3 regions of the Parabacteroides sp. CH2-D42-20 genome follow, and region 3 is predicted to be linked to each of the others. Evidence: riboswitches for the same ligand, from Rfam matches in the RefSeq annotation. Region 3 holds a riboswitch; each other region holds the start of a gene.
The links. Region 3 has a riboswitch for cobalamin ahead of D7V92_RS00425 (TonB-dependent siderophore receptor). Riboswitches for the same ligand answer to the same signal wherever they lie in the genome.
Positions count from the first base shown of each region.

Region 1: linked by a shared signal. The riboswitch ahead of D7V92_RS15005 (sirohydrochlorin cobaltochelatase) and the one ahead of D7V92_RS00425 (TonB-dependent siderophore receptor) in region 3 are both predicted to bind cobalamin.
Region 2: linked by a shared signal. The riboswitch ahead of D7V92_RS01995 (porin family protein) and the one ahead of D7V92_RS00425 (TonB-dependent siderophore receptor) in region 3 are both predicted to bind cobalamin.

Region 1 covers NZ_RAYG01000024.1:61,968-68,166, reverse strand. Annotated here, with positions in the region: gene D7V92_RS15015 (PepSY domain-containing protein) at 1-797, opposite strand, end outside; gene D7V92_RS15010 (TonB-dependent siderophore receptor) at 816-3,197, opposite strand; gene D7V92_RS15005 (sirohydrochlorin cobaltochelatase) at 3,345-4,262, opposite strand; cobalamin riboswitch at 4,390-4,587, opposite strand; gene aspT (aspartate-alanine antiporter) at 4,674-6,199, shown strand, end outside.
Region 2 covers NZ_RAYG01000002.1:89,621-95,819, reverse strand. Annotated here, with positions in the region: gene mutA (methylmalonyl-CoA mutase small subunit) at 1-112, shown strand, start outside; gene scpA (methylmalonyl-CoA mutase) at 125-2,272, shown strand; gene coaW (type II pantothenate kinase) at 2,402-3,256, shown strand; cobalamin riboswitch at 3,276-3,479, shown strand; gene D7V92_RS01995 (porin family protein) at 3,771-4,379, shown strand; gene priA (primosomal protein N') at 4,467-6,199, shown strand, end outside.
Region 3 covers NZ_RAYG01000001.1:112,840-119,038, reverse strand. Annotated here, with positions in the region: gene D7V92_RS00435 (sirohydrochlorin cobaltochelatase) at 1-151, shown strand, start outside; gene D7V92_RS00430 (sirohydrochlorin cobaltochelatase) at 225-1,322, opposite strand; gene D7V92_RS00425 (TonB-dependent siderophore receptor) at 1,345-3,408, opposite strand; cobalamin riboswitch at 3,520-3,717, opposite strand; gene D7V92_RS00420 (DnaJ domain-containing protein) at 3,897-4,694, opposite strand; gene D7V92_RS00415 (HAD family phosphatase) at 4,950-5,567, opposite strand; gene D7V92_RS00410 (hypothetical protein) at 5,814-6,083, shown strand; gene D7V92_RS00405 (hypothetical protein) at 6,083-6,199, shown strand, end outside.

The DNA of each region.
Region 1 (6,199 bases), on a different contig from region 3:
AAGGTGAGGACAAATAAACCGAATAACACCCCAAGAATATGATGCCATTTATACCAGAACTTCTTATAAGGGGAAATCAAATGACGTCTCCTCGCTAACCGGAAATCCCGTATTCCTAAATAGATCCCGGCGATACACATAACGCACCCGATTCCGGATAACCAGACAACTACCTTTATCCATAATTCAGCGTCTTGCCGCAAGGAAGTGAAATAGACCCAATGAGGGATCGCCCCGAGCCAAGCCCAGAAACGACTGTTTTTATCCGTATATTGCAAAACCTCCCCGGATTTAGAGGATATGTATAATTCATGTCGTTCCGGATCGGCGAAATGGAATTTATAGATCGGAAATTCCTCTTTTAAACGACCGAATGGAATCCATTGGTCCAAGGTATACAAGGAATCTACCTTCGCTATGGAAGAGGTATTCCATAGTGATGCCACACGTTGGATATGATTCCAGTCGATTACGGGTAATCTTTCCGTCGAGTCGGCAGGAATATCATAGCTCCCTTTCTCCGTCCGGAGATGAAAAACAGTTTGTCCCAAATAGCTGTTTAAGGTAACATGGTTTATCCGCTCGTTCTGCGGTAAACGTTTCTCTATCTGGTCTAACGAAGGAAGATTCTCCGGAGAGAGAATATCCATCTTCGCCCGTTTACCGGCCCGGTCCGCTCGCGGGAACGTATGGTAGATCATTACCAATCCCGATAGGAACCAAACGAGGAACAGGATACTGAGTGCCGTGCCCAGTATCCTGTGTATAAATTGCATGATCTTTGTCAATAGATTCATGAGCGTATGTTCTATATATTATAATGTATAGGAGATAGCCACTTGGAAATTACGAGGCATGCTTGGCACCATCTGTTGTCCGAGCGCTTGGTTATAATAATTGTTGTCAAACAAGTTATTCAAGTTGAATGTAAGGTGAATATTGTTGTTCAACAAATAAGACATACCGAAATCGGTTACCCAATACGGATCGAACCAAGAGTTGTTTGACGTATTACGGTATACTTTACCGGTATAACTGCTACTCAAGTGAAATTCCAGATTCTTCAAGACACCCCGAGGGATGGTATAACTGCCGTATGCGTAGAAAGTCTGGTTCGGTACGTTGCTCTGCCAGTTTCCTTCTTGGCTATTCAATTGTTGCTTTGTCTCATCCGGGTTATTGCCATAGATAGCCTCGATCAATTCCGGATCCTTTATTTCTTTCATCTCCCGGATCTTGGAGTCGTTCAATCCATAACCGATCGTCAGCGCTAAGGTGCTTACCGGAGAAAGAGTGACATCAAAATCAAAACCCTTGGAATCTTGTACACCCACCTGTCCGATTACGCTCATCGTGGTAGTCTCGCCGTTTACCTCCACTTGATAGTTGTTGGTCAACGTAGCCGTACTGTTCATCTTCCGGATATAGAACAAGCTGGCATTGGCGCTTAATATATTGTTCAATTGATATTTAAGCCCCACCTCGGCTTGGTATCCTTTCTCCGGCTTAAATACTTCCTCATTGCGAGCAGGCTCGAAACGATTTCCATCACCTCCTACATAAACGACATTATCTTGATAGAACGTACGGATCGGTTTGAAGAAAGAAGCGAAAGAAGCATAAATGGATGTATTCGGATGGGGCAGATAGACCGCTCCGAAACGATAAGTCAACGCCTTATTCTTTATCATATTGAAGCTTGAATGTTCCTCATACTCACGTCGTCCGGTAGGAGTTGTAGCGCTGGCGGACATATAACGGAAAAAGTCGTAACGTAGAGCGGCTAATACCTTCCATTGCTCGTTGAACTCAACCATATCTTGAAGATAAAGGCTGTTGGAATAATGATGCGTAACCGTTGCTTTCGAGAATTTACTGGTCATATATCCCATGCTATGCGGATCATAAACAGATACATGCGAATAAAGGCCGGGACCCTGAACATCATCTCCTAAATTATATCCCGAATAGCTGGTACGATTCAAGGCGACGAAAGAGTAACCTCCCATATACGTATGCTTTATCTCACCCGTCCTGAATTTACCGCTTAGCTCGAGCGTATTGGCTACCGTCTTGGCTATATGGGAGAAGCGAAGCGGGAAAGAAAGATATACACTGTCCAAACAGATATATTTTTTCTGGCCATTTTTCATATAATAATGATCATAGATCGGATCATCACTTTCGAGATAGTCGAGGGCTTCCGTCCCAAAATAGTTGATATCGTCGTTATTGTAAGAAAGGCGATCTGTTAGTTTTGCGCCGTTCCAAAAAGTATGTGTGTACTGCGTTGATATGTTCCAAGCGTGATTCTTCATAAAGTCGGACTCGTTATTGTAGCGAGCCTCACGGTCAAGTCCCGGTAGCATATCATTTTTATGGAGATATAACTGTCCTGTTTGCGCATTATATACATCATTTGCCATTAAATCGGGAAGACCAATCTCCGTTCCATAGAAGTCGCGGTTAAAACCTCCACGAACATCTAATAGGTCACGTTCCGTCATTTTAGCTTGCAATGCCAGATAACCGGAAAAGCGACGGTTGCCATTATCACGCCAGCCCTCTTGATCGGAAAAGTTGACATTGGCGTAATAATTGACCGGACCGACCAATTTACCGCCCATGCCAAGCGTCGCCTCTTTATTCTCGTAACTACCATAGGCCAATCGGGCGTTAACGCTCTGTTTCTCTGACGGGGATTTACGAACGATATTCAAGGTTCCACCTACGGCTGAATGTCCGTAAAGTACAGAAGCCGGTCCCTTTAATAATTCAATAGACTCGATACAGGATAGATCGGGTACGGGATAAGAGTTGTTTATTGCCGAACGTTCATCGCGGATACCGTCTATCATCATGATAGAATGATCGAAACCACGGATCGACAATTGTTGAAATGCGCCATAAGATGTCTGGAATCGTACGCCCGGCATAAAGCGTACCGCATCTTGGATATTACGGATACCTCGCAACTCCAAACTACTCGCCGTAATGCTATTAATTGAAATAGGAAGATATTTCATAGGTACGTCCAACTTCGTGATTTGTGGACGTGGCTTGCGTGCGGCGGTCGCTACGACTTCTTGAATATTGAATGTCGTATCGGCGAAATTCGTGTACTCATTCTTGTGTTGCGCCTGCATCGTACTGATACATAAGGCTGTCAACGGTAAGATTGTCAAAACTCTTTTCATATATTTAGCATTATAACTGTTTATTGTATGCATGTGAAATCCCTTTCGAAAGAAATTCCATTTTCCTTCGAATGAAAATTTAGTTTCTTTCGGAAGGAATTACTTTTTCTTCCGAAAGGAATAAAAAACATTGTGTAGTGAACTTTTTTAGTCCTTCTCTACCGCATAAGCTTTCTTCTTATCAACGATATCGATCATCTTATGTTTAGCCATGAAACGGGCATGTTCGATGAAGATCTTCTGGATATCCGGATTCTGTCCCAGACCTTCCATAAATACGCTTACCTCGTAGCCTTTCTTTTCCAATTCCTCTTTCCAATCACCGGCGATATCGTTTTTCGCATGGTCTCCGGCAACAAACATAAATGGCATCAACAAGACTTTCTTCGTTCCATTGGCCTTTACTTGGGCTACCATCGTATCAAAAGTAGGATAGCCCTCGATGGTTCCTACGGAATAATCCTTGAATCCCTTCTCCTTCAACATATAATCCAACATAGCATATTGGGCCGTCGCCGGTGTATAAGTGCCATGGCCTACCAATAAAGTAGCGCCTTCTTTCGCCCCATTTTTTATGATAGCGGCGATTACCGCCTCATAATCCTCCGGTGTATACAATAAAGGATTACCGATACGAATCTCCTTGAAAGAAGATTTCATGGTGGCAACATCCTTACGTAAGGATTCCATCTCGATACCTTCGATTATATTCGTGGATTGGATCAAGACATGTGTATAACCATCAGTCTTTAATTTTTCCAAGGCCTCGATCGGGTTCAGTTTCTCTACGCCACGAGCTTTTAAGCGGCGCATTACAATGCGAGAAGTCCATGCCTCACGCAACTCAACATCTTTGAAAGCTTCTTTCGCTTTTTGATTGATCGCGTCGATTGTCAAGGCACGGGTATCATCATGGGTTGTTCCAAAATGTACCATCAATAAAGCGGCCTTATCGCCCGGTTGTAAAGAGGCGAATAAATCGGATGCTACAAAATTCTCGCCATCGTGCGCACGACAAACTAGGCTGATGACCAGCAGGAAGAAAGATAGTAAGTGTTTCCTCATCATATGAATATATTAATAATTAGATTACATATCAATCCCACGGAGACAACGTATTATTCCGTCTCCAACATCTTTTAGATATAGGTGATATTTCTATCCTCTTAATTACTCCTAACCCCGGGAGGAATTAATCATTACTTCGCTTGGCAGGTTTCCTGACTGGCTCGGAAAGCAACCTTCCCATCTTTCTTAAGACAGTGGCATAGCAGAACGCTTTCCTTTTCAAGAGCTTCACAGTAGCGGGCACTGTTCCGGATTCTAACCGGATTCCCTTTTATAGAATTGTCGGTAGACAAACTCTATCACCTAAGCGGTCGCAAATTTATATAAATAATCCCGAAAAGTAACAACATCTTTCAAAGAATCCCTGTTTCAATAGCATCTTTTTTGTTTAACATCAAATAAATAGATATGGAATGGATAACTAATTTACTTCAACATTATCCGGAGCTAGCTATTTTCATAACCTTAGCTCTCGGTTTCTGGATTGGCAAGTTTAAGATAAAGAAGTTCACGCTGGGAACGGTTACCAGCGTATTATTGGTCGGTGTATTGATCGGGCAATTAAAAATCGATATAAGCGGACCGTTAAAGTCCGTCTTTTTCTTGATGTTCCTCTTCGCTGTAGGATATAGTGTTGGGCCACAGTTCTTCCGGGGATTGAAAAAGGAAGGTCTTCCTCAAATGCTTTTCGCCGCCGTCATGTGTGTGTTTTGCTTGATCGCTCCTTTTTTACTGGCGAAACTTATGGGATATAACGCAGGCGAGGCCGCAGGATTATTGGCGGGCTCCCAGACGATGTCGGCAGTATTAGGAGTTGCCGAAGATACGATCGGACAGATGAATATTAGCGATACGGATAAAAGCGCTATGGTCAACGTGATGCCCGTGGCCTATGCGGTAACTTATATTTTCGGTACGGCAGGATCCGCATGGTTGGTGAGTGATATCGGGCCACGTCTTTTAGGAGGACTCGACTACGTGAAAAAAGCCTGTAAAGAGCTAGAGGCTAAAATGGGAAATAACGACGAGAGCGAGCAACCGGGCTTTATGCCTGCCGCCCGTCCGGTAACTTTCCGGGCCTATAAGATTAGTAATGAATGGTTCAAGGAGGGTAAAAGCGTAAAGCAGTTGGAGGAATATCTGGACCAATTAGGACGGCATTTGTTCGTGGAGCGTGTCCGTATTAATAATGTACTAACCGATGTTAAACCGGATTTGGTTTTACATACCGGAAATGAGGTTGTCCTAAGCGGTCGCCGGGAATTCGTGATCGGAGAGGAGAACTGGATTGGCGACGAGGTCAATGACATTGAATTGCTCGATTTTCCGGCAGAGACGTTACCCGTACTAGTGATCCATAAGGAATACGTGGGGAAAAAGATCTGCTATTTACGCAATCAATCGTTCATGCACGGTGTTAGCGTCAAGTCCATAAGGCGTGCGGGTATCAATATCCCGGTCTTGGCCGCTACGGTGATAGATTCCGGTGATATGTTGGAATTGGTGGGTATGAAATCAGAGGTAAATAAAGCGGCTACGACTTTAGGATATCCCGATCGCCCAACCAATCAGACCGATTTGATTTTCGTGGGTATCGGTATTTTCTTAGGGGGAATTTTAGGTTCGCTCGCGATTCATTTCGGAGGTGTCCCGATCAGCCTGAGTACGAGTGGCGGCGCTTTGATAGCCGGACTCGTCTTTGGATGGCTTCGTTCCAAGCATCCGACCTTCGGGCGTATTCCGGAGCCTTCCGTCTGGATATTAAATAATTTGGGACTGAATATGTTTATCGCCGTAGTCGGTATCACGGCGGGTCCCAGTTTCGTGACCGGATTGAAGGAAGTCGGTATAAGTTTATTTATTATCGGTGCTTTAGCGACATCTATCCCGCTTATCATCGGTATTCTGATGGGACGTTACGTTTTTAAGTTCCA
Region 2 (6,199 bases), on a different contig from region 3:
TCCTGCTTGCGCGGACGACTTGAAGGCTCAAGGTATCGACCAGTTCGTAAATGTAAAGAGCAATGTGCTTGAGACATTGAAAGCATTCAACGCTAAATTAGGAATCGCTTAAGTATAAACAATTATGAGACCAAATTTTAAAAACATAGATATAAAGAATGCCGGATTCGCAGCCACAAACGCTGCCGAATGGGCAAAAGCCAATGGCATCGAGCCCAATTGGAAAACACCCGAGCATATCGAGGTGAAACCTGTATATACAAAAGAAGACTTGGAGGGTATGGAGCACTTGAACTATGCTTCCGGTTTGCCTCCTTATCTACGTGGCCCGTACAGCGGTATGTACGCTATGCGTCCTTGGACAATCCGTCAGTACGCAGGTTTCTCTACCGCTGAGGAGTCTAACGCTTTCTATCGCCGTAACTTGGCTTCCGGTCAGAAAGGTTTGTCCGTTGCGTTCGACCTTCCGACTCACCGTGGTTACGATGCCGACAACGAACGTGTGGTTGGTGATGTAGGTAAAGCGGGTGTATCTATCTGTTCCTTGGAGAACATGAAAGTGTTGTTCGATGGTATTCCTTTGAACAAGATGTCTGTTTCCATGACCATGAATGGTGGTGTGCTTCCGGTATTGGCATTCTATATCAACGCAGGTTTGGAGCAAGGTGCTAAGTTGGAGGAAATGGCCGGTACGATCCAGAACGATATATTGAAAGAGTTCATGGTACGTAATACCTATATCTATCCGCCTGAGTTCTCCATGAAGATTATCGCTGATATCTTCGAGTACACCTCTCAGAAGATGCCGAAGTTCAACTCTATCTCTATCTCCGGTTATCATATGCAGGAGGCTGGTGCTACGGCTGATATCGAGATGGCTTATACGTTGTGTGACGGTATGGAATATCTTCGTGCCGGTATCAACGCCGGTATCGATGTGGATGCGTTCGCTCCCCGTTTGTCATTCTTCTGGGCTATCGGTGTAAATCACTTCATGGAGATCGCCAAGATGCGTGCGGCTCGTATGTTGTGGGCGAAGATCGTGAAGAGCTTCGGCGCTAAGAACCCGAAATCATTGGCATTGCGTACACATAGCCAGACTTCCGGTTGGTCATTGACCGAGCAAGATCCGTTCAATAACGTAGGACGTACTTGTATCGAGGCTATGGCCGCTACATTAGGACATACACAATCTTTGCATACGAACGCATTGGATGAGGCGATCGCTTTGCCGACCGATTTCTCCGCTCGTATCGCTCGTAATACACAGATTTACATTCAGGAAGAGACTAAGATCTGTAAGGAGATCGACCCGTGGGCTGGTTCTTACTATGTAGAGTCTTTGACGAATGAGTTGGTACATAAAGGTTGGGCATTGATCCAAGAGATCGAGAGCATGGGTGGTATGGCGAAAGCCATCGAGACTGGTCTTCCTAAGATGCGTATCGAGGAAGCTGCCGCTCGTACACAGGCTCGTATCGACTCTGGTGTTCAGACCATCGTTGGTGTTAACAAATATCGTTTGCCGAAGGAAGATCCGATCGATATCCTTGAGATCGATAATACAGCCGTACGTAACGAGCAGATCGCCGCTTTGAAGGAGTTGCGTGCTAACCGTGACGAAGCCGCTGTTCAAAAAGCTTTGGCTGATATCACGGAGTGCGTGAAGACGAAGAAGGGCAACTTATTAGAGTTGGCTGTTAAGGCTGCCGGCTTGCGTGCGTCATTGGGAGAGATCTCCGATGCTTGCGAGGTGGTTGTAGGTCGTTATAAAGCAATCATTAGAACTATTTCAGGCGTGTATTCATCAGAAACTAAGAAAGACGCAGACTTCCAGAAAGCTTGCGAGCTTTGCGAGCAATTCGCTAAGAAAGAAGGCCGTCAGCCTCGTATCATGATCGCTAAGATGGGTCAGGACGGACACGACCGTGGCGCTAAGGTTGTCGCTACTGGTTATGCGGACTGTGGTTTCGACGTAGATATGGGACCGTTGTTCCAGACTCCGGCCGAGGCTGCCCGTCAAGCTGTGGAGAACGACGTTCACGTAATGGGCGTTTCTTCTTTGGCCGCTGGTCATAAGACGTTGGTTCCGCAGGTTATCGAGGAGTTGAAGAAACTAGGTCGTGAGGACATCATCGTTATTGCTGGAGGTGTAATCCCGGCTCAAGACTATGATTTCTTGTATAAGGCTGGCGTTGCCGCTATCTTTGGCCCGGGTACTTCCGTATCGAAGGCAGCTTGCCAGATCCTTGAGATCTTGTTAGGCGAATAAATAGAGTTTAGGCCTTACGGTTTTTAAATAAAGAGAGGCTGGACAATTGATTTTGTCCGGCCTTTTTTAGTATTGTATGCGGGTTTATGTACTTTTGTAGCGATTATTCAATTAAAAAGGGAAAGAATCATGGGAATCGTTATAGGTATAGATGTGGGAGGTAGCACGACCAAGATCGTCGGCGTGGAGGATAAGAAGATCAAGAACCCGATGTTCGTGAAAGCTACCGATCCGGTAACCTCTTTATTCGGGGCCTTCGGTAAATATATTTATGATAATAACATCTCGCTCTCGAATATAGAGAAAGTGATCTTGACAGGTGTAGGTAGCGCTTATATCGATCAACCTTTATATGGCTTACCAACCGCGAAGACGGATGAGTTCCTTGCGAATGGGCTAGGGGCGCAATATAATACGGGACTGGACAGTCTATTGGTGGTCAGCATGGGAACGGGTACCTCCTTTGTCAAGGTACAAGGCTCCACGATCGAGCATATCGGGGGATTGGGTATCGGTGGCGGAACAATCCTCGGCTTGTCTAAGCTATTATTGAAAACGCATGACTTTCACCAAATAGCGTCTTTGGCCGAGCACGGTTCCTTGAATGATATCGACTTGCATATCCGGGATATTACGCCGCATCCGCTACCCGGCCTGCCGCTGGACGTGACAGCCTCTATTTTCGGAAAAGCGGACGCGAACGCTAAGGTTGAGGATATCGCTCTCGGTATCGTTCATATGGTCTTGCAGACCATCGGGCAAGGAGCTGTTTTCGCCTCGTTAAATGGCGATATCAAGAATATCGTATTGATCGGTAACCTGACTCGCTTGCCACAATGCCCGGATATTTTCCCCCGTCTGGAGGAGATGTGCGATGTCCATTTCAAGATACCGGAGTATGCCGAGTATCGCACGGCTATCGGGGCGGCTTTATGCTATATCAGGAACCGGGAATATAAGGATATTTTTTGTGGAAAGTGTTAGGCTACATCAAAACTTTATGTATCTTTGCTACATGCTTTGTTCCCTTTCGGCAATCGCCGGATAGGGATTAAAAGGGAATCGGGTGAGAATCCCGGACAGTCCCGCTGCTGTAAGCTTCATAAACGGGTTGAGCAATACTGTTGCCACTGTTCATTCAAGTGAATGGGAAGGCGCTTAAGACCGGAAGTAAGTCAGAAGACCTGCAAGGCGTGTATATTTTCGACGGCTTCGAGGAAAGGCCGGAAGAGAACGCAAGAATCGTATCCGGTTTTTACTATTCTTTATCCAAGGTTTTCTTATCAAGTCGTCTCATGGTTTCGGATAATTATTTTGCCATAATAATTAGGGAAAGAAGCATGAATCTGACCGACGGGATGAGCTCCGTGTGTAAGATGCATGCTTTCTTTGCGTTTAAAGGACTGGGGTATTCCGTGAACACTCTATAGAGAATATTTGTTTATTATTAGAAAAGTGCGTTTATTTGCAACGAGTAATTAACAAAAGAAGTATGAATATGAAGAAAATTGTGGGATTTCTTATGGTTGCCTTGCTAGCGTTGATGGCGCTTCCGGCGAACGCTCAGCTTAAATTCGGTATCAAGGGAGGTGTGAATATATCGTCTGTTCATTTCAACTCGGACGTGTTGAAAGCGGATAACGTAACCGGCTTCCAAGTGGGTCCGATGATCGAGACGACCTTACCGTTGGTGGGTGTCGGGATCGATGCGGCGGTGTTGTATTCGCAAAAGGGTTTGGAAACGACCTCGGCTGGCGGGGTGAAGACTTCGATGAAGACGGATTATATCGATGTTCCGGTCAACTTGAAATGGAAATTCGGCTTACCGATCGTCAAGGCGTATCTGGCAGCCGGTCCGTATATCGGTTTCCGTGTAGGCGGTGATAAGTTTTGGGATATCCCGGGTTCCGTAGCGGATCAGGTGAAGGCGAAGAATTTCAGCGCAGGTCTTAACTTCGGTGCCGGCGTGGAGTTGATCAGCCACTTGCAGGTGGGTTTCAATTATGGTCTGGGACTGACTGATAACTATAGCATTGAGAAGGTGAACCTCTCCGACGGTGCCGGAAAGAACCGTGGATGGTCTATCACGGCAGCGATCTTGTTCTAAATAGGTGAAAATAAAATGAGAGAGGCTGGGCTTTAGAAGTCCGGCCTTTTTTGTTATTTTTGGGCTCGTAATGAAACACCTGTTTGAATGAAATACGCGGACGTCATACTTCCCCTTCCTTTGGAGAATAGCTATACCTATCGGATACCCGAAGATCTGGAGAGAGCCGTGACTCCCGGTTGCCGGGTGATCGTGCATTTCGGGAAGAAACGATATTATACGGCTATCGTCATGGAGGTACACGACCGGGAACCGGTATCCGATTTTGAGACGAAGGAGATCTACGCTTTGCTGGATGCCACGCCGGTGCTCCGCCGTCCGCAACTCCGTTTCTGGAAATGGATATCTTCTTATTATATATGTAAGCTGGGCGATGTGTATAAGGCGGCCTTGCCTTCCGGCTTAAAGTTGGAAAGCGAGACGGCGGTTACTTATAATGAGGATTTCGAGGCCACCGCCCCCTTGCGCCCGAACGAGCAAGCGGTACTGGATGCCTTTAGCGGGGTTTTGAAATTGACGATCTCGGAGTTGGAGAAGAAGACCGGTCTCCGAAATGTTGTCCCGATCGTCTCTTCCTTGATGGTGAAAGGGGCGGTCGAGGTGAGCGAGGAGCTAAAGCGAGGATTCGTTCCCAAGACACAGGCGTTTATCCGTTTGGCCGAGGCTTACCGGGATGAGACGAAATTACAGGCGGTGTTCGAGGATTTGAAACGAGCGAAGAAGCAAGAGCTTTTGCTGGTCAGCTTCTTGGATTTAAGCCATACCTTGAATCCCGCTTTATCGAAGGAGCTTTCCAAGAAAGAGCTATTGGAACGCAGTGGTTATACCTCTGCGGTATTGGAGGGTCTGCTGAAACGGGGTATCTTGGAGAGTTACGAGAAAGAGGTGGGTCGTTTGCAAGTATCCGTCTGCCGCTTGCAAGAGCCGAATCCGCTCAGTCCGGCGCAAGAGAAAGCCTATGGAGAGATCCATGAGGCTTTCAAGACGAAGGAGGTCTGCTTGCTTCATGGCGTGACTTCCAGTGGTAAGACCGAGATATACGTCCGTTTGATCCATGAGGTCTTGCGGCTGGGGCGGCAGGTTTTATATATGTTGCCGGAGATCGCTATCACGACCCAGATCACGGAACGGCTGGCGAAATTATTCGGGGATAAGCTATTGGTCTACCACTCTAAGTTCTCGGATAACGAGCGGGTGGAAGTTTGGAATAAGCTATTGCATAACGACGAGCCTATGCTGGTATTGGGGGTTCGTTCTTCCCTCTTCCTTCCGTTTAAGGACTTGGGCTTAATTATCGTGGACGAGGAGCATGAGAATACGTATAAGCAGCAGGACCCGGCACCCCGTTACCATGCCCGTAACGCTGCCATCGTCTTGGCGGGTATGCACGGCGGTAAGACCTTATTGGGTTCCGCCACTCCCTCCATCGATTCTTATTTCAACGCTACGGCGGGGAAATACGGTCTGGTTGAGTTATCTACCCGCTACGGTGATTGCTTGATGCCGGAGATTATTACGGTGGACGTGAAGGAGCTAAAGCGCAAGAAGATCATGAAAGATACCCTTTTCTCCCCTCTGTTGGTGGAGAAGGTGCGGGAGGCCCTATCCCGGGGCGAGCAGGCGATCCTATTCCAGAACCGCCGGGGATTCGCCCCGATGATCGAGTGCCGAGGGTGCGGGTGGGTGCCTCGTTGCGTGAATTGCGACGTTAGCCTTACCTACCACAAGGCGCATAATCAGCTGGTTTGCCATTATTGCGGTTATACCTACCGCTTGCCGCAGGTATGTCCAGAGTGTAAGGGGACGGAGTTCAAGATGCA
Region 3 (6,199 bases):
GCTACGTCAACAGGGTTTCGATGTGGATATTTATTTAAAGCCTCTAGGTGAGAATCCGGCGATCCGGTCTTTATTTATCGATCACATCCGTTTCGCCATGAAATATAAACGGGCGACGATTTTTGATCGAAAGAAATTATATACACACTGAACAATTGAAAATTGAGAATTGAAAATTAGTGAGTACTTACTGAACCAATTTTCAATTCTCAATTCTCAATTATTTACTGGTAGTCTTCTCCGGTTTCCCAAGCCTCCGCATCATTATATAATGCTTTTAGATGGTTCACCCAGATCTGACGAACAGCGTCGTAATCGCCTAAGCCTATGATCTTACAGTTCTCTAAACTTCCGTTATGGCTTTCTTTCGTGTCAATCTTGAAGCCCATCTTCAAAAGTTTTAGTCTCCAGCAAGCGTCGGCGTTAGGAGCGGCAGCGCTGAAATCATCACCCTCCTCGATACCCCAAAGGTCATTATGCGCATGGTCTCCGGCGATAGACATGAACGGAGCTAAGGAGATCGTGATCTCTTCCGGTTTTAAGTTATGATCCTCGCAGTATTTGGTAAGTTTGGAGTAGACACATTCCTCATTTGGTTCGCCTTCTTCCGGCCAGAACAACATATCTCCGTAATCAACGGTACCTACGAATACATTCTTGTTAGCGGCCAAGGCTTGCATAGCCTCTTCTGTTTCCGTGTATTTCGTATTTGCGTTATAGTTTTTATCCGGGTTACCATGTCCCATTAATAAAAGGATGTTCTTGTTATCAGCCAATTTATCACTGTAGTGGCTGTATAGGACTTTCGCTACGGCTTCCACATCATCCTCGTCGTATACCAAACAAGGGCTTTTTACGACTTGAACACTCGGGAAAGACTCGATCATGAATTTCTTCTTCACGTCCGTATTCATCAAGCTTAGGTATTCCTCACCCGGGATGATGTGTAAGGACTGTACCGCTACCTTCTTGTAACCGGCATTTCCTAGAGCTTGTAACCAAAGGTCCGGTTGGTAACGTGCGATACCGGTCTCTGCCTCTACACGATTCACGCAAGTACGGGAGGTAAATGACAAATAGATGTCCGCATCGGGAAATGCGTTCTGGAAATCGGCCAATGTTGCGTCGTAAGTCTTGATAGACTCCTTGAATGTGCTACCGAATGTACACAACAAGATCGCCGTGTCATGTTTCTTACTTGTCTTTACGACTTCTTCCGCCGGGTTTGCGGTATTGTCGTCGTCTCCATCATCACAGGAGGTAAAAACTGCGCTTGAGGCAAATAGACTCGCCGCAAGCAAAAGGTACTTAAATTTGTTCATCGCATTTAACTTTTAAGATTGTTTATAGTTTATGTTTATTCTGAAATTTCACGATAAAGGAGGCGTACCAAGTCCGTCCGGGAGACGTAGTTCCACGATGGCGTCCGAACGGGGTACGATCCACATAATCGAAGATATTATCGATACCGACATTGATATCTAGGTTCCATTTTTTCTTTTTCAATACGTTATGACGGGTATTCAATCGCCATAGCTGATAACTTTTTCCATCACCGTCCGTGATATAAAAGCGGGTGGATTGGTATCGGCCGAACAAGGTGACATCCAATTTATACTTTTTCCACGCATGGTTCCATGCTAGTTTCCAATTGGCATTATGGAATGAGGTTCCGTTGATCGGGGTGTAGAGCATATAATTCGAGTCGGCCGGATCATCCGTATATTGCGCTTTGGCATCCGTATAGCTATAGCCTCCACCAATAGCCAAGGAAGATAGGATTTGATAGGTGAGCGATATATCTCCCCCGAAAGAGCGGGCTTTGGATAAGTTCTTGTGTTGCATGCTGGCCTCGATCTCATCCAATCGGTCTTCGGCGCTTGTCGGGATCTCGGTCAAGGCGATCATGTTCTTGATACGGTTGTAGAATCCTGTTACCGTGATCTGCAGGTTCGATGCGTGATATTCTACGCTCGCCGAATAATAATTGGACTTTTGCGGTTTTAAATCCTTATTACCATAATAATGTTTCCACGGGCCGCCGCCGATCTGCGTGATATAATCATCGTGCAACTCCTTTAAGGTAGGAGCCTTAAATCCATTTGAGTATGTGGCTCGGATATTGAAGTCGCCTAGTTTGTACATGGCGGAGACTTTAGGGGTAAACGTAGCCCCGAACTCTTGGTGCACGACGAAGCGCCCACCTACCGTCACATTCAACCGATCCGTCGGGTTCCATTCGTCTTGTACATAAGCGGAAGCCGTAAATACGGAGGCTTTCCCGTTCTCGATACGCCGGGGAGATTTCAAATGATCGTATTGATATTCGAGTCCGGCGCTTAGGATATTGTTTTCCCCGAGATGGAATACGCTTTTGGCTTGTCCTAGGAAACGTTGTTGAGAGGTTTCCAGAATATGTTCTCCGGGATAACGAGTGATACGTAAATCCGTCTCCGGATCGAAGAAGTTCGTAACATCTTTATGATGGTAATTATAGAAATAACTATAGTTACCATAAGTTAGGTCTACCGAAAGAAAATTCAGTCCTCCCAATGTGTATTTAGCTCCTCCGGCCACATCGAAGTTCCGGTAGAATTGATCATAGGTATAATACTTGAATGCGCCGTGCGGACGATAATTCCATTTCTGGTAAAAAGAGCCATCGGCCGAAAGGTTCAGCCGGTCGTTCACTTTGTAGGTTAAGTTCTCCCTTAACGTAAAGTTCGTGGATCGGTTTACGGTTCGTGTCACGGTTCCATCCATTACCTCGTGATGGTCCCATTCTTGGGTCGTATTTCGCCAGCCGTCCGTATGGGTCGTACTAAGTGAGGTGGTGGAATTCACTCTCTTATGCCCAAAGCCGATTTGTACGCTTTCCAATATATCTCCATATGATCCGACACGAGTCGTATTCGATAGGCTCACTTTATCCCGGTTCTTTTTCGTGATAATATTGATAACACCGGCGATAGCGTCCGAGCCATACAGGGAAGAGGCGGCACCTTTTACGATCTCGATACGTTCGATATTGGCGGGGTTGATAATACTCAAGTCGTTTTGTCCGCCGGTATCTCCGTTGATCCGTTTGCCATTGATAAGGATCAAGATGTAATCGTTGCCTAATCCGTTCATCTGGATGCCACTACCCATGTCGCTCGGATTGAAGGTGATGGAAGCGTTCAGTCCTTCCAGAATATCTTGCATACTGCGTCCTTGGTAACTGTCAAGGGCTTTGCCGGTGATTACCTCTGTTTGCACAGGGGCGTCTTTCAGATAGTGTTCGGTACCCGTACCGGTGACCACGACCTCGTTCAATAGCACGGAAAGTTCCTTCGGATCTTTCAATATGCTTTGGGCGCATACGGATTGTACGCATGCCACCAGAATAGCGAATGCTAAAAGCCTCATATAGTGTTTTATTTGTACACAAAATAAAACAACAAGCCTCTATCTGGTTATGTCTCAAAAAATAAATTGAATCGTTTTTTGTATGACACATACTTCTATCCTGGAAGCTTGATGTTATTGTAAGACTTTAGCAGGTATTCTGGCTCTCCTCTGGTTAGAAACCTTCCCATTCCGACTTAGGAACAGTGGCTTTTGAACTTCTAACCAACTTAATGAGGATTACAGCTGCAGGAACAGCTCCGGATTCACACCGGATTCCCTCTCACCAAACTATGTGATAGCTTGATTACTAAAATCGGAGGCAAAGATATGAATGTTTTCTAATATTTAGAAAATATATATGAAAAAGTTTTTCTATAAACAGCCGATTGCGTTTTTGTAAGGTATGATATGTCTGTCCACTTCTATTTAGGAGAAAGAATATTTACATCATAAAGAAGGTAAATGTAATTGGCTGACAATTCGTAAGTAATACTGTTTGTCGAATCTTACTTCAAGCCTCTCGATTGATAGATTCTTTCCTTGGCCTCATTTATTTTCTGGAACTTCTCGTTGGCGGCCTTGCGGATGTCTTCTCCCAAACTGGCTACTTTGTCCGGATGATGCTTGACGGCCATCCGGCGATAGGCGGCACGGACTTCCTCGTCCGTGGCGGTCGGTTCTATCTCTAGCACCTTGTAGGCATCGTCCAAGGAACTTCCTTTTAGGTTCAACATGGATTCAACTTCTCTATCAGACATTCCCATCGCCATCGCTACCTCTTTCAAGGCATTGATCTCGGCCGCGCACACATTCCCGTCACTCTTAGCGATCTCGGCGAGGAACGCGAGCAATTGCAGCCGCTCCTCATAACTTAGGTTGTATGCGATCTGGGTTCCGCATTCCCGGATGGTATTCTTGAATCCCATGTTGTTCTCTTGATCCATGCGTTTGGCTTGGTCGAAAAGCTTTAGCAATATCTCCTCACCTTGGCTTACGGCGATCTCGCCGAAGTTTCTCCGGAGGAACTGACGGACGTATTCCATCTCGCTATGCATGATCTTCCCGTCGGCACGGATGATATAGGATGCCATAACCAACATGGAGAAAAGGAAACTGTTACGTTCCCCGGCGTATGGGTCTCTTCGTGTATGTTCATCATCGTAATTGGTTCCCCCACCGAAAGACTGCCCCGTCATATTTGCCCCTTCCTCGAAGAAGGAGCCTAATATAATGCCGGCTAGAGCGCCTAGCGGTCCGAACGCCATAAATCCCAAGACGCCACCTATCCATTTCCCGATACCCATATTCCTGTTTATCTTATTTGTTGATTACCGATATGCAATATTCGTAAAAAAACGGGAGATATGCAAATGTAAAAGGCGGGTGTGTGAAGCATACCCGCCTTGCGGTTATTTGGAGAGTTGGATCTTGAATGTTTTCTCACTTATCCGGATGAGATACGTTCCGAAGGGCAATCCCTCGTAGCCCTGTAAGCCTATTTGCTTTTGGTAGCGTACAATCTTTCCATTGAGCGTGATCACCATCACTGGCTGTAGCTATTATTGTTCAATTTTGATCCCGAAAATTCGCTCTATTTCAAAAATATACTTTTTGGTTGTTGTAAACAATACGGCTTCCATTCCAATCGCCTTTGCACCCAACACATTCACCATTCTGTCATCCGCAAACAAACATTCCGACGGTTTAAGGCCATATTTGTCACAAAGGCGAAGATAAATTTCCTTTTCAGGCTTGATGAAGTGTTCCTCACATGATATTACCATACCGTCAAGTAACCGGAATATGTCGAATTTCTCCATGACCCGGTAGATTGTGTCGCTCCAGTTCGTCAACCCATATAGTTTGAATCCGGATTGCTTTAACTTTTTTAGAAGTACACGCATACCTTCAATCTCTCCTGTTATCTCTTCAAGATAATTATCTTTGAAAAATGTGAAGGCATCACTATATTCAGGATACCTTTTTATCGCTCCGTCAATCATTTTATCAAACGGGATTATTCCACGGTCGCACATGTTTATAAATTCCGGATCTGATAGAATCTTGTGAAAACCGATTAGCGACACTTCATCATCCCCGAAATATCGTTCAAGCATGGGTTGCAAATCGTGATTTACGAGGACCTTGCCAAAATCAAAAATGAGGTTTTTAATCATTATCTTCGATATTTTTAATTACACGGAAAGGATTGCCGCCTCCTATCCATACATTTTTAATATTCAGTTTTCATGCTTTCAATTCATGTCATTGCAGAGCCATATTCTTGTTTGAGCCAATTTTTACAGATTGAAGGTACAAAGTTATTAAAAACCGAGAAGAAGACGAACGGATGGAGATCCGTTTTTCTCAATCTCACTTTTTATATTAACTTTGTTCCAGAAGACTTCTGAATGCGGAAAAAGATGAATCTACATATTGAATTAGATACGAGCCATCCGGCATACGAATGGCTTGAAAGGCAGGCCGACAAGATCGGTGCGAAAGGACATTTCGGCACTCACGGGCAGCATCACATAGAGCGGGATAAGATGTGTGAGGCCGCCGGCTGTTATGTGATAGAGAACATCCGCATCGCTCCCGGAGAAATCGATGAGATACAAACGATACGTGTTAATTTTGACTTGGCCTACCCTTCGACCGGTAAGCCTTGTTCGGTTATTTCTTGGAGTTGATGGATGACAAGTTCCGATACAGGCTATCCGGGAATCAGAAGGTTGAGATAGCTCAAAACTTGATTGATATCATGGAAAAAGACTCGGGGATAACCGAGCGGACCATTACGTTTATC